2 linked regions of the Marichromatium purpuratum 984 genome follow. The protein of the gene in region 2 interacts with the protein of the main gene of each other region in a pairwise test. Links are inferred from orthologs where the notes say so. Each region holds a gene or a part of one and is shown on either strand. Other genes may lie near its edges. The genes, in order: dnaQ and dnaE.

What was found.
Region 1: the proteins of dnaE (region 2) and dnaQ interact in binary tests that used the Escherichia coli proteins (3 or more experiments, as listed by UniProt). The link is inferred for Marichromatium purpuratum 984 from one-to-one orthologs.

Annotation. Positions count from the first base shown.
Region 1 is NZ_CP007031.1:557,263-563,016, reverse strand. The notes cover bases 1,459-4,204. They hold dnaQ (DNA polymerase III subunit epsilon), read right to left. Parts: upstream 3,325-4,204; coding sequence 2,593-3,324; downstream 1,459-2,592. Other genes in these bases: MARPU_RS02580 (class I SAM-dependent methyltransferase), read right to left, coding at 3,755-4,204; rnhA (ribonuclease HI), read right to left, coding at 3,331-3,762; fnr (fumarate/nitrate reduction transcriptional regulator Fnr), read left to right, coding at 1,735-2,493; MARPU_RS02600 (sulfur globule family protein), read left to right, coding at 1,459-1,531. Also shown: MARPU_RS02605 (CTP synthase), read right to left, coding at 1-857; more of MARPU_RS02600, read left to right, coding at 1,118-1,458; more of MARPU_RS02580, read right to left, coding at 4,205-4,516; MARPU_RS02575 (LysM peptidoglycan-binding domain-containing protein), read left to right, coding at 4,694-5,754. UniProt on the Escherichia coli protein: DNA polymerase III is a complex, multichain enzyme responsible for most of the replicative synthesis in bacteria. The epsilon subunit contain the editing function and is a proofreading 3'-5' exonuclease.
Region 2 is NZ_CP007031.1:2,670,290-2,677,406, forward strand. The notes cover bases 2,981-7,089. They hold dnaE (DNA polymerase III subunit alpha), read right to left. Parts: upstream 6,751-7,089; coding sequence 3,181-6,750; downstream 2,981-3,180. Other genes in these bases: MARPU_RS11645 (cation-transporting P-type ATPase), read left to right, coding at 2,981-3,180; MARPU_RS11655 (peroxiredoxin family protein), read right to left, coding at 6,939-7,089. Outside these bases: more of MARPU_RS11645, read left to right, coding at 373-2,980; more of MARPU_RS11655, read right to left, coding at 7,090-7,117. UniProt on the Escherichia coli protein: DNA polymerase III is a complex, multichain enzyme responsible for most of the replicative synthesis in bacteria. This DNA polymerase also exhibits 3' to 5' exonuclease activity. The alpha chain is the DNA polymerase catalytic subunit.

The sequences.
Region 1 (5,754 bases), 2.1 Mb from region 2 along the record:
TCGGGCTTGTCGAAGCCGTCGAGTACCCGATCCCACTCGCCGAGATCGGCCTCGGGCACGTCGAGCCGGAACTGGCGCACCACCAGGGTGTCGAGTTCCTGGGCGTGGAGCAGACGCGGGATGCGGTAGATGTTGTCGGCGTCCACCGCCGAGATCACCGCCGCCACGTCGACGTTGGTGAACAGCGCGATCTTGCGCCGCTCGTCCTCGGGCAGCAGGTGCTCGGCGCGACACAGCAGGATGTCGGGCTGGATGCCGATCGAGCGCAGTTCCTTGACCGAGTGCTGGGTCGGCTTGGTCTTGATCTCGCCGGCGGTGCGGATGTAGGGCACCAGGGTGAGATGCATGAACAGCGCGTTCTCGCGTCCCTCTTCGACGCGCATCTGACGAATCGCCTCGAGGAAGGGCAGCGACTCGATGTCGCCCACGGTACCGCCGATCTCGACCATCGCGATATCGGCACCCTCGGCGCCGAGCCGGATGCTCTGCTTGATCTCGTCGGTGATGTGCGGGATGACCTGCACGGTGCGGCCCAGATACTCGCCGCGGCGCTCCTTGCGCAGCACGCTCTCGTAGATCTGGCCGGTGGTGAAGTTGTTGTTGCGCCCCATGCGGGTGCGCAGGAAACGCTCGTAATGGCCCAGATCGAGATCGGTCTCGGCCCCATCGTCGGTCACATAGACCTCACCGTGCTGAAACGGGCTCATGGTGCCCGGATCGACGTTGATGTAGGGGTCGAGCTTGATCATCGTGACCTTCAGGCCACGCGCCTCGAGGAGTGCGCCGAGCGATGCCGAGGAAATGCCTTTTCCCAGCGATGAGACGACACCGCCGGTGATGAAAATATACTTTGTCATATGGAAGCAGGAGGGAGTCGAGGGCGGTCGCCCGAATGCCCGCACAAACTACCAAAATCGCGTCCTCGGCTCAATCCGAGGCGTGTCATGGGTTGCCGGCCCCGACTCAACGTACACGATTCGCCGCCCCGCTCACCTTCACAAAGCCAAGCGTGCCGCGTATATTCCGCTTGCGCCTCGTCTCGGAGACCGACGCGCCCCTCCGCCCAAGCGGGCGGACCACACACGGCTGAAGCATTTCAATAGTCAGGAGTGGCAATATGCATAAGCTTGCGAAAGTGATCGGTATCGCCGCCATCAGCGGTACCGCTGCCTTCTCGATGAACACCGCCCAGGCATGGTGGGGCGGCCCCGGTTGGGGTGGCTACGGGCCGGGCTACGGCTCCGGCTGGGGCGACTGGTTCAACGACATGTTCGGAGACGGCTGGGGCGACTTCAACATGAACATGAGCGGCGGCGGACGTGGCTGGGGTCGTGGGCGCGGCTGGGGCCGTGGCTACGGCTACGGCTATGACCACCCCTACTACGGCGGGTACGGTCCCTACGGCTATGGCGCGCCTTACGGCTACGGCGCCCCTTACGGCTATGGCGCGCCCTACTACGGCGGCGCCCCCTATGCGCCCTACGGCGCACCGGCCGCGCCGGCGGCCCCCGCGGAGAGCAGCGCCAAGTAATCCGCGGCTGCGCCCAGCGCAGCGCCGACAAGAAGCCGCGCCAGTCCTGGCGCGGCTTTTTTGTGGGCAATCGTCGCCATTACGGGTACGCCGAGACGTTAACCGGCTTGTAATCCGAGATGGTTCCGGTTAAAAAGAGGATATTTGATCCAGATCAATACGGTCACCCAATCAGAGGGCGGCCGGCGGAAAGGTGTGTTGTCGTGAGCCAGCGAAAAGTGGTTTCGTTAGAGACGATTCGAGTCGCATGCAAGAATTGCACACTCTCATCCCTGTGCCTGCCCGTTGGGCTGACACAGGAGGACGTCGAGCGCCTCGACGACATCGTCAAGCGCACGCGTCCGCTGCATCGGGGTGACTTCCTGTTTCGCGACGGCGACCGTTTCCGTTCGCTCTACGTGGTCAAGACCGGCTCGGTGAAGACCTTCGCCCCCAGCCCCGAGGGCGGCGAACAGGTGCTCGGCTTTCACCTGCCCGGCGAGATCATCGGTCTCGACGCCATCGACAAGGACGAGCACGCTTGCTCGGCCAAGGTGCTCGAGACCTCGGCGATCTGCGAGATCCCCTTCCAGCGGCTCGAGGAACTCACCTGCTCCATCCCCAGCCTGCAGCATCAGATGTACCGGCTGCTGAGCAAGGAGATCGGGCACGATACCGACATGCTGCTGCTGCTCGGCAAGAAGAACGCCGAGGAGCGTCTCGCCGCCTTCCTGCTCAGCCTCTCGCAACGCCTGCACAAGCGCGGACTGTCGCCTTCCGACTTCTATCTCAGCATGTCGCGCCACGAGATCGGCAACTATCTCGGACTCGCGGTGGAGACCGTCAGCCGGCTGTTCACCCGCTTCCAGGACGACGGCCTGATGCGCGTCGACCGCAAGCACATCGAATTGCTCGACCTGCCCGCGCTCGAGGCCCTGGTCGGCGGCAACGGTCAGGGCCGACGCCAGAACCAGCAGCGCTGAGCGCACCGCATCGCTGCATCCTCAGGGGCGCGCAGGTCGCCTCCCCCGAGACGCGAGGGGCGAACACGGCTCACGCCCCAGCATTCGGCACACCGCAGCTCAACCCGGCTCGCGCAACCACAGACAGCCCTCGGCGCTGGCCTTGTCGATCGCCTCGAGCCGGGCCGCGTGCGCCCCGAGCGCGCGCCCATCGGCTCGCACCACTCGCAACGGCGGACGCTCGGCGCTGATCCGGCCATGCTCGCCGGTCGCGCCCTGGGCGCCCTCGCCCACCGTCTCGACCTCACCGAGCCCGAGTTTCACCTGTCCACCAGTCATCGCCAGATAGACATCGGCGAGGATCTCGGCGTCGAGCAGGGCGCCGTGCAGGTCGCGCTGCGAGTTGTCGACGTCGTAGCGCTTGCACAGCGCATCGAGGCTGTTGCGCTGCCCCGGATGGAGGCGGCGCGCCATCATCAGGGTGTCGGTGACCGAGCACAGCGCTTCGATGCGCGGCGCCTCCGGCTGCCACAGCCGCAGCTCGTGGTCGAGGAAGCCGACATCGAAGGCGGCGTTGTGGATGATCAGCTCGGCGCCGCGCACGTAATCGAGAAAGGCCTCGGCCAGCTCGCCGAAGCGTGGCTTGTCGGCGAGGAAGTCGTTGGTGATGCCGTGCACCTCGACCGCACCGGCATCGATCTCGCGATCGGGCTGGAGATAGCGATGGAAGTTGTTGCGGGTCAGGCGTCGGTCGATCAGCTCCACACAGCCGATCTCGATGATGCGATGCCCGTCCTGCGGATCGAGACCCGTAGTCTCGGTATCGAGCACGATTTGACGTGTCTGCTGCATGGCCGGCTACCTCGGAATGCCCTGATTGGCGAGCTGATCGGCGCGCTCGTTGCCCGGGTGCCCGGCATGCCCCTTGACCCAGTGCCAGCGCACCTGATGATCGGCGAGCGCGGCGTCGAGCCGCTCCCACAGGTCGCGGTTCTTCACCGGCTGGCGACTGGCGGTGCGCCAGCCGTTGCGCTTCCAGCGCGGCATCCACTCGCCCACCCCGCGCTTGACGTACTGCGAGTCGGTGGTGATCTCGATCTCGCTCGACCGCTTGAGCGACTCCAGCGCCATGATCACCGCCATCAACTCCATGCGATTGTTGGTGGTCTCGCGCTCGCCGCCGCAGAGGCTCTTCTCGGCCTCGCCCCAGCACAGCAGCACCCCCCAGCCACCAGGGCCGGGATTGCCCTTGCAGGCACCATCGGTATAGGCGTGCACCGCCTCAGACATTTGGATTCCTCCGCGCGGTCGGCTCGACCCGTCCCGGCAACAATTGTCGACGGCCACGCCACGACGAGCGCAGCGGAATGAGTGTCGATACCCGCTTGACCGCTCGCAGCACATAGACCCCGCCGAGCGTTGGCATCAGGCGTCGCCCCAGGGCCTCGATGCGTGGTCCACCGGGGCCGAGCGCGCCGGTCAGGGGGGGACGGAACATCAGGAACTCGCGCCGCTCGAGCGCAAAACCGAGATCGGACAACCAGGCCTCCATCTGATAGTTGGTACGAAAGCGTCCGCACCAGGGCGCCGGCCCCCGCGAGCCTCGCAACAGGCCGCGCAGGCCCCAGGTGCTGATGGCATTGAAGCCGATGACGATGAGTCGCCCCTCGGGGATCAGGATGCGCTCGGCCTCGCGCAGCACCGCCTGCGGCTCGGGCGAGAAATCGAGGGTATGGGGCAGGAAGAGCGCATCGATACTGTCCGAAGCCAGTGGCAACTGCGAGGCCAGACCGACGATCGCCGGGGCCCGGGCCAGCGGCGGCGGATCGCAGGGCATGGCGATGCGATGCCGGATCCGACTGGTGGCGAGCGCGTCACGGAAGCTCTCGGTGACCCCGACCTGCACCAGATAATAGCCGAAGGTGTCATGCAGCAGCTGCTGCACGCAGGCACACTCGAGCCGCGCCAGCTCGGTGCCGAGCGGCGAGCGATACCAGCGCTGGAGTTGGGCGAGCGGGGAATCCGGCCCCTTGCAAGCAGTCATGCGGCAGCCTCTTCGAGGCGGCCATGTTAACCGCAGCGACCCCGCGCTGTCGTCTACTCAGGCTCACGCAATTCCCGACGCCGGACCTGGAAATCGACCCCGGGTTTGACTTATGATGTCGCGCGAGAATTCAAAAAATCCTTCTTTACAAACACTTAACGCCTCCCCGGGGATTCAATGCCTGATGTTTCACGTCTGGCACGCACGCTGTGCGCGCTGCCCCTGTTGCTCGCGCCCGTTCTCTCGGGCTGCGTCAAGGACTCACCCCTCACTCGCGCCGAACAGGACTCGGACGCACGCCCCCAGATCGTCTCGGCCCGCGAATACGGCTTCGTCCGACCTGCGGTCGACATCAGCGGCCTGGAGACCACCAGCGGCGGCCAGGGTCTCGCAACCACCACCGGCGGTGGCGACCTGTGGACCCGGGTACGCACCGGCATGCGACTGCAAGACCAGCACAACCCGCGGGTCGAGGCGGTCATCGCACGCTTCAAGCGCGACCCGCGCTATCTCACCCGGCTCAATGATCGCGCTCGCCCCTACCTGCGCCTAATCGTCGACGAGATCGCACGGCGCGGCCTACCGATGGAGCTGGCGCTGCTGCCCCAGGTCGAGAGTCGCTACAACCCCGGCGCCACCTCGTCCAAGGCCGCCGCCGGGATCTGGCAGTTCATGCCTTACACCGGACGCGCCATGGGACTGCGTCAGGACCAGTGGTGCGACGAGCGACGCGACGTGCTCGCCTCGACTCGCGCCGCGCTCGACTATCTCGAGCAGCTCAACGCCCAGTTCGACGGCGACTGGGCACTCACCATGGCCGCCTACAACTGTGGCCCCGGCTGCGTAGCCAACGCCGTCGAGCGCAATCGTCGCCAGGGCCAGCCAACCGACTTCTGGTCGCTGCAACTGCCCGCCGAGACCCGCGACTATGTACCGCAGATCCTCGCCACCGCGCGTCTGGTGGCGACCCCCGGGCAGTACGGCCTGGCCCTGCCGCCGCTCCCCGATCGCCCCCAGCTCGAGTTGATCCGCACCCCGGGCGCGGTCGAACTGGCCAAGCTCGCCAACGCCAGCGGCGTCGAGCTGGCCACCCTCAAGCGACTCAACCCCGGTCTCAAGCGCGCGCGCACCGCCCCCGGCGCCCAGGCCAACCTGCTGGTGCCGGCCGGCAGCGGCGCGCTGCTGCGCAAGGCGCTGGCCCAGACCGAGGTGGTCACGCCCGCGGCCTACAGCGCCTC
Region 2 (7,117 bases):
GAGCGTGGGCCACGCCGGATGGCAAGCGGCGCTGGCGCCGAGCGCGCACACCCACTGGAGGCTGATCGCTGATCGCTGGCAGCTTGAATCCCTTCGCGCCCTTGGTGTCTTTGCGGTTCAGTCTTTCCGGCTGGCGGCTGGCGGCCGAAAGCTGAAACCCGGCCCCCACCGACTAGACTGAACTTGGTCGAGCGAGTCATACCCTAATGAGGTCAGGACCGCCGACTCCGTCCGCGCAGATCAATGGGGTTCAACACCTCGAACCCCGGCCTGGTTGCGACCTGGCCCCGCGCGACGACCACGGCGAGACCGTTTCACCGGAGCCCGGCGATCACCGCGCGGGCCCGCCCAGGCGAACAGGAGACCGCCCGTATGTCCGACATGCCCCTCACCCTGCTCTGGATCCTCGCGGCGCTGGCCGTCGGGGTCGGCACCGTGCTGTGGCTGGCACGACGCCACCGCGAGCGCACACCCACCACCACCGACGCGCCAGCCGCGCCGGACTGGCACGCCTTCGATGCCGACGAGATCCTCACCCGACTCGACGCCCCGGCCGCGGGGCTGAGCGGCGCGAGCGCCGCGCGCCGCCTCGCCGAGCACGGTCCCAACCGGCTGCCCGAGGGCAAGCAACGCGGCCCCTGGGCGCGCTTCCTCGCCCAGTTCCACGACGTGCTGATCTATGTGCTGCTGGTCGCCGGGGTGGTCACCGCACTGCTCCAGCACTGGCTCGACGCCGGGGTGATCCTCGGCGTGGTGCTGGTCAACGCGATCATCGGCTTCGTCCAGGAGGGCAAGGCCGAGGACGCGCTGCGCGCCATCCGCGACATGCTCTCGCAACACGCCCTGGTGTGGCGCGACGGCCGACTGGTCACGGTCGAGGCGAGCGATCTGGTGCCGGGCGATCTGGTGCAGCTGCAGTCGGGCGACAAGATCCCCGCCGACCTGCGTCTGCTCAAGGTCAAGGGACTGCAGATCGAGGAGGCGGCGCTCACCGGCGAGTCGGTGCCGGTCGAGAAGGACATTGAGCCGCTGGCCAGCGACGCCGTGCTCGCCGATCGGCGCTGCATGGCCTACTCAGGCACCCTGGTCACCGCCGGCCAGGGCACCGGGGTGGTGGTGGCCACCGGCGGCGCCACCGAGATCGGCCGGATCAGCGCCCTGGTCGCCGGAGTCGAGCAGATGACCACCCCGCTGCTGCGCCAGATGGCCCAGTTCGGGCGCTGGCTGACCGCGGTGATCCTGCTGGTGGCGGGGCTGGCCTTCGCCTTCGGCGTGCTGGTGCGCGACTACACCGCCGCCGAGATGTTCCTCGCCGCGGTGGGGCTCGCGGTCGCAGCCATCCCCGAGGGACTGCCGGCGATCATGACCATCACCCTGGCGATCGGGGTGCAGCGCATGGCCGGGCGCAACGCCATCATCCGCCGCCTGCCGGCGGTCGAGACCCTGGGCACGGTGGCGGTGATCTGCTCGGACAAGACCGGCACCCTCACCCGCAACGAGATGACCGTGCGCACCCTGGTCGATGCCACCCAGACGGTCGAGGTCGAGGGCAGCGGCTATGACCCCCACGGCGGCTTCAGCGTCGCCGGGCAGCCGCTGCAACCGAGTGACGACGCGCTGCTCGGGCGCATGCTGCGAGCGCTCGTCTGTTGCAACGACAGCGCACTGGAGCAACAGCCCGAGGGCTGGCGGGTCAGCGGCGACCCGATGGAGGGCGCGCTGCTGGTCGCCGCCATCAAGGCCGGACTCGATCCCGAGACGTTGAACCGCGAGCTGCCGCGCACCGACCTGATCCCCTTCGACTCGGCGCACAAGTTCATGGCCACGCTGCATCACGATCACCAGGGCGAGTGCGTCGTCTTCGTCAAGGGCGCGCCCGAGGCGCTGCTCGAGCGCTGTGAACAGGTCCAGGGCGTCGACGGGCCGCAGGCGCTCGATCGCGCCGACTGGCTCGCGCGTATGGAGCGACTGGCCGACGCCGGCCAGCGGGTGCTCGCGGTGGCGCTCAAACCGATGCCGAGTGGCACCACTACGCTGGCGTTCTCCGACCTCGACCAGGGGCTGGTACTGCTCGGTCTGGTCGGACTCCAGGACCCACCGCGCAGCGAGGCGATCAGCGCGGTGCGCGCCTGCGCCGAGGCCGGCATCCGGGTGAAGATGATCACCGGCGACCACGCCGCCACCGCCAGCGCCATCGCCCGTCAGGTGGGGCTCGCCAACCCCGATGCGGTGCTCACCGGTGCCGAACTCGATGGACTCGACGAGCCGGCGCTGCGCGCCCGGGTCGGTGAGGTCGACGTCTATGCCCGCGTCACCCCCGAGCACAAGCTGCGGCTGGTCGAGGCGCTGCAGGCCGAGGGTCGGGTGGTGGCGATGACCGGCGACGGGGTCAACGACGCCCCGGCGCTCAAGCGCGCCGACGTCGGCGTGGCGATGGGGATCAACGGCACCGAGGCGGCCAAGGAGGCCGCCGAGATGGTGCTCGCCGACGACAACTTCGCCTCCATCGCCAACGCCGTCGAGGAGGGGCGCACCGTCTACGACAACCTCAAGAAGGCGATCGTCTTCATCCTCCCCACCAACGGCGGCGAGGCGCTGGTGGTGCTCGGCGCCCTGGTGATGGGCTTCCACCAGTTCCCGCTGACCCCGGTGCAGATCCTCTGGGTAAACATGATCACTGCCGTCACCCTGGCCCTGGCCCTGGCCTTCGAGCCGCCCGAACCGGGGGTGATGGCCCGCGCCCCGCGCGACGCCCGCGCGCCGGTGCTCGACCGTCGCCATCTGTGGCGCATCGGCTATGTCTCGCTGATCCTGATGATCGGCACCTTCGGGCTCTTTCTGTGGTCGCTGGCGCGGGAGGCGAGCATCGAGGAGGCGCGCACCGTGGCGGTCAACACCCTGGTGATGTTCGAGATCTTCTACCTGTTCAACGCCCGCTATATCGACGCCCCGGTGCTCAGCGCACGCGGCCTGCTCGGCAACCGCTATGCCCTGCTCGCGGTGGCGGTGCTGCTGCTCTTCCAGCTCGCCTTCACCTACCTCGGGCCGCTGCAGCAGCTCTTCGGCACCGCGCCGATCGCCGCCGGTGACTGGCTGGTGATCGCGCTGGTCGGCTCCACGGTGCTGTTCCTGGTCGAGCTGGAGAAGACCCTGGTGCGCCGGCGCCGGGCCGGCGGCTGATCAGGAGACGGCGCGCAGCGGCAGCGACGGCTCGCGCTGTGGCGCAGACCGTGCCGGGCGCTCGTAGGAGACCCGCACCGCACCGGCGCCGAGCAGCTGGCGCAGCCGCTTGAGCAGCAGATCGGTCGGCTGCACCCGCCAGGTCTCGCCGAGCACCAGCTCGCCACGGGCGCCGGGACGGCGATAGCGCAGCCGCACCGGCAGATCGCCGTCACGAAACTCGCCGAGCAGCGCGGCGAGCGCCTCGACCCGCTCCGACCCGGCGGCATGCGCCGCCGGGTCGGAGAGGTCGAGTTCGAGCATCAGGTGATCGGCACGCGAGGCGCGCGCCTGCTCGAAGGTGCGCACGTCGTCGGCACGCAGGCTCCAGCTGTCACGGTACTCGTCGAAGCTCAGGGTGCCGGTGATGGCGAGGATCTGGTCGGACTGCAGCAGGTGGCGAGACTCCTCGTAGAGATCGGAGAACACCGTCGCCTCGATCCGCCCGGTGCGGTCGTCGAGCACCACCGAGCCCATCCGTCCGCGCTGGGTCTTGCCGTGACGCACCCCGACCACCAGCCCGACCACGGTGCGCTTCTCGCGATCGCGACCGCGCCGCCCCTGGTCGCGATCGGTCTCGAGCAAGCGGCCGATGCGCAGCCCGACCATGGCGCCGAGTTCCTCCTCGAAGCGATCGATCGGGTGACCGGTGAGATAGAGCCCGAGGGTCTCCTTCTCGCCGAGCAGACGCTGCTCGTCGTCCCAGTCGGGATGCGGCTCACGTGCCAACTGGGGATCGGGCTCGGGGGCCGCGGCATCCTCCAGCGCGCCGAACAGGTCGCCCTGCCCGGCGGCCTCGGTGGCGTGCTGCTGCTCGGCGAACTTGAGCGCCAGCGGCAACTCCGCCATCAGCGTGGCGCGGTTGGCACCGAGTTCGTCGAGCGCGCCGGCGCGGATCAAGGATTCGAGCACCCGGCGATTGGCGCGGTGCAGGTCGATGCGCTGGCAGAAGTCCCAGAGGTCGCGGAAGGGACCGCCGGACTCGCGTGCGGCGATCATCGACTCGATTGCGCCCTCGCCGACGCCCTTGATCGCGCCCATGCCGTAGATCACGGTGCGATCGCCGGAGATGGTGAAGCGGTAGGCCGAGCGGTTGATGGTCGGTGGCTCGACGGCGAGCTTCATCGCTCGGCACTCGTCGATCAGGGTCACCACCTTGTCGGTGTTGTCCATGTCGGCGCTGAGTACCGCGGCCATGAAGGCGGCCGGATAATGGGCCTTGAGCCACAGGGTGTGATAGCTGACCAGGGCATAGGCGGCCGAGTGCGACTTGTTGAAGCCGTAACCGGCGAACTTGTCCATCAGGTCGAAGATGTAGGTCGCGGTGGCCAGCTCCACGCCACGCTCGACCGAGCCCTGCTCGAAGATGGCGCGCTGCTTGTCCATCTCCGACTGCTTCTTCTTGCCCATGGCGCGACGCAGCAGGTCGGCGCCGCCGAGCGAGTAGCCGGCCAGCACCTGGGCGATCTGCATCACCTGCTCCTGATAGAGGATGACGCCATAGGTGGGCTGGAGGATGGGTTCAAGCGCGGGGTGCGGATAGGCGACCTCGGCGCGGCCGTGCTTGCGATCGATGAAGTCGTCGACCATGCCCGATTGCAGCGGACCGGGACGGAACAGTGCGACCAGCGCGGTCATGTCCTCGAAGCTGTCGGGCTGGAGCTTCTTGATCAGCTCCTTCATGCCGCGCGATTCGAGCTGGAAGACGGCGGTGGTCTCGCAGCGCTTGAGCAGGCCGAAGGCGGTCTCGTCGTGCGGGTCGATGAGGTTGATGTCGAGCGGTCCCTCGCCGTGGCGCGCGCGCGTCTCGTTGATGGTCTTGAGCGCCCAGTCGATGATGGTGAGGGTACGCAGGCCGAGGAAGTCGAACTTGACCAGACCGACCTGTTCGACGTCGTCCTTGTCGTACTGGGTGACCAGGTTGTCGCCACCGGCCTCGCAGTAGAGCGGCGCGAAATCGGTGAGCACGGTCGGGGCGATGACCACGCCGCCGGCGTGCTTGCCGGCGTTGCGGGTCAGCCCCTCGAGCTTGCGCGCCATGTCGATCAGCGCCCGGATCTCCTCATCGCGCTCGTAGCTGTCGGCCAGATCCTCGCTCTCGAGCAGCGCCTTCTCCAGGGTCATGCCCAGCTCGAAGGGCACCATCTTCGCCACCCGGTCGACGAAACCGTAGGGGTGGCCCATCACCCGCCCGACATCGCGCACCACCGCCTTGGCGGCCATGGTGCCGAAGGTGATGATCTGCGACACCGCGTTGCGCCCGTACTTGCGCGCCACGTAGTCGATGACGGCATCGCGCCCCTCCATGCAGAAGTCGACGTCGAAGTCGGGCATGGAGACGCGCTCGGGGTTGAGAAAGCGCTCGAACAGCAAATCGTGCTCGATCGGGTCGAGATCGGTGATCTTGAGCGCATAGGCCACCAGCGAGCCGGCGCCCGAGCCGCGCCCCGGTCCCACCGGGATGCCGTGCTCCTTGGCCCACTGGATGAAGTCGGCGACGATCAGGAAGTAGCCGGGGAAGCCCATGCCGAGGATCACGTCGAGTTCGACGGCGAGACGCTCGTCGTAGACCTTGCGCTGCTCGGCGAACTCAGGCGCGCTGGTGTCGAAGGTACGCCCGAGTCGCCACTCCAGTCCCTGGCGCGACTGCTCGGAGAAGAAGGTTTCGATGGTCATCCCCTCGGGCACCGGGAAGTCGGGCAGCGAGTGGGTGCCGAGGGTCAGTTCTAGGTTGCAGCGCTTGGCGATCTCGACGGAGTTCTCCAGTGCCTCGGGCAGGTCGGAGAACAGCTCGGCCATCTCCTCCGGGGAGCGCAGATACTGCTCGGGGCTGTAGCGAGGGGTGCGCCGCGGGTCATCGAGGGTGCGTCCGTCGTGGATGCACACCCGCACCTCGTGGGCGTCGAAATCCGCCGCGGCGAGGAAGCGCACGTCGTTGGTGGCCACCACCGGGGCGTCGCAGCGCAGCGCCAGCGCCACGCTCGACTCGACCAGCCGCGCCTCGCGCGGTCGACCGGTGCGGATCAGCTCGAGATAGTAACGATCGCCGAATACCGCCTGCCAGCGCGCCAGACGCCGCTCGGCAAGCGCCGCGTCGCCGTCGAGCAGCGCCCGACCGACATCGCCCTCGGGACCGCCGGAGAGTGCGATCAGGCCCTCGGCGGCGGCCTCGACCCAGTCGCGCTCGACCATGGCCACGCCCTGGTGCTGACCGTCGACATAGCCGCGCGAGATCAACCGGGTGAGGTTGCGATAGCCGGTGGCGTTCTCCACCAGCAGTACCAGCCGAAAGGGTCGGTTGGCGTCGTCGGGGTCGCGGATCAGCAGATCGGCGCCGGCGATCGGCTTGATGCCGGCGCCGAGTGCGCTCTTGTAGAAGCGCACCAGCGCGAACAGGTTGCACTGATCGGTGATCGCCACGGCGGGCATCCCGGCGGCGGCGGTGGCCTTGATCAGCGGCTTGATCCGCACCAGGCCATCGACCAGGGAGTACTCGGAGTGGACGTGGAGATGAACGAAGCTGGGTTCCACGGGGGTCCTTCGCGGTTGTGTGTCTGGGGCGGTCGGGGCGCTCACGGCGACCCTAGTCTAAGCGGCCCGGCGGCCCGGGGAGTTCGATAAAACCCATCGCGATCCGCGCCGGGATAGGCGCCCGGGCGGACCGGGGGCCAGCCGCGCCGAGACCGGCGCGAACCGTTCGATCGGAGATCGGGACGGGATCAGGGCGAGGTCAGCGCACGGACCTGTTCGAGCACCTCGGGGGCGTCCCAGGCGAGGTCGCCGAGCAGTTCGAGCGCCACCCGCCCCTCGGGATCGATGACATAGGAGGTGGGCAGCCCGCGCACCCCGTAGTCGAGGGTCACCGTCGAGCCGGGATCGACCAGCAGCGGGAAACCGA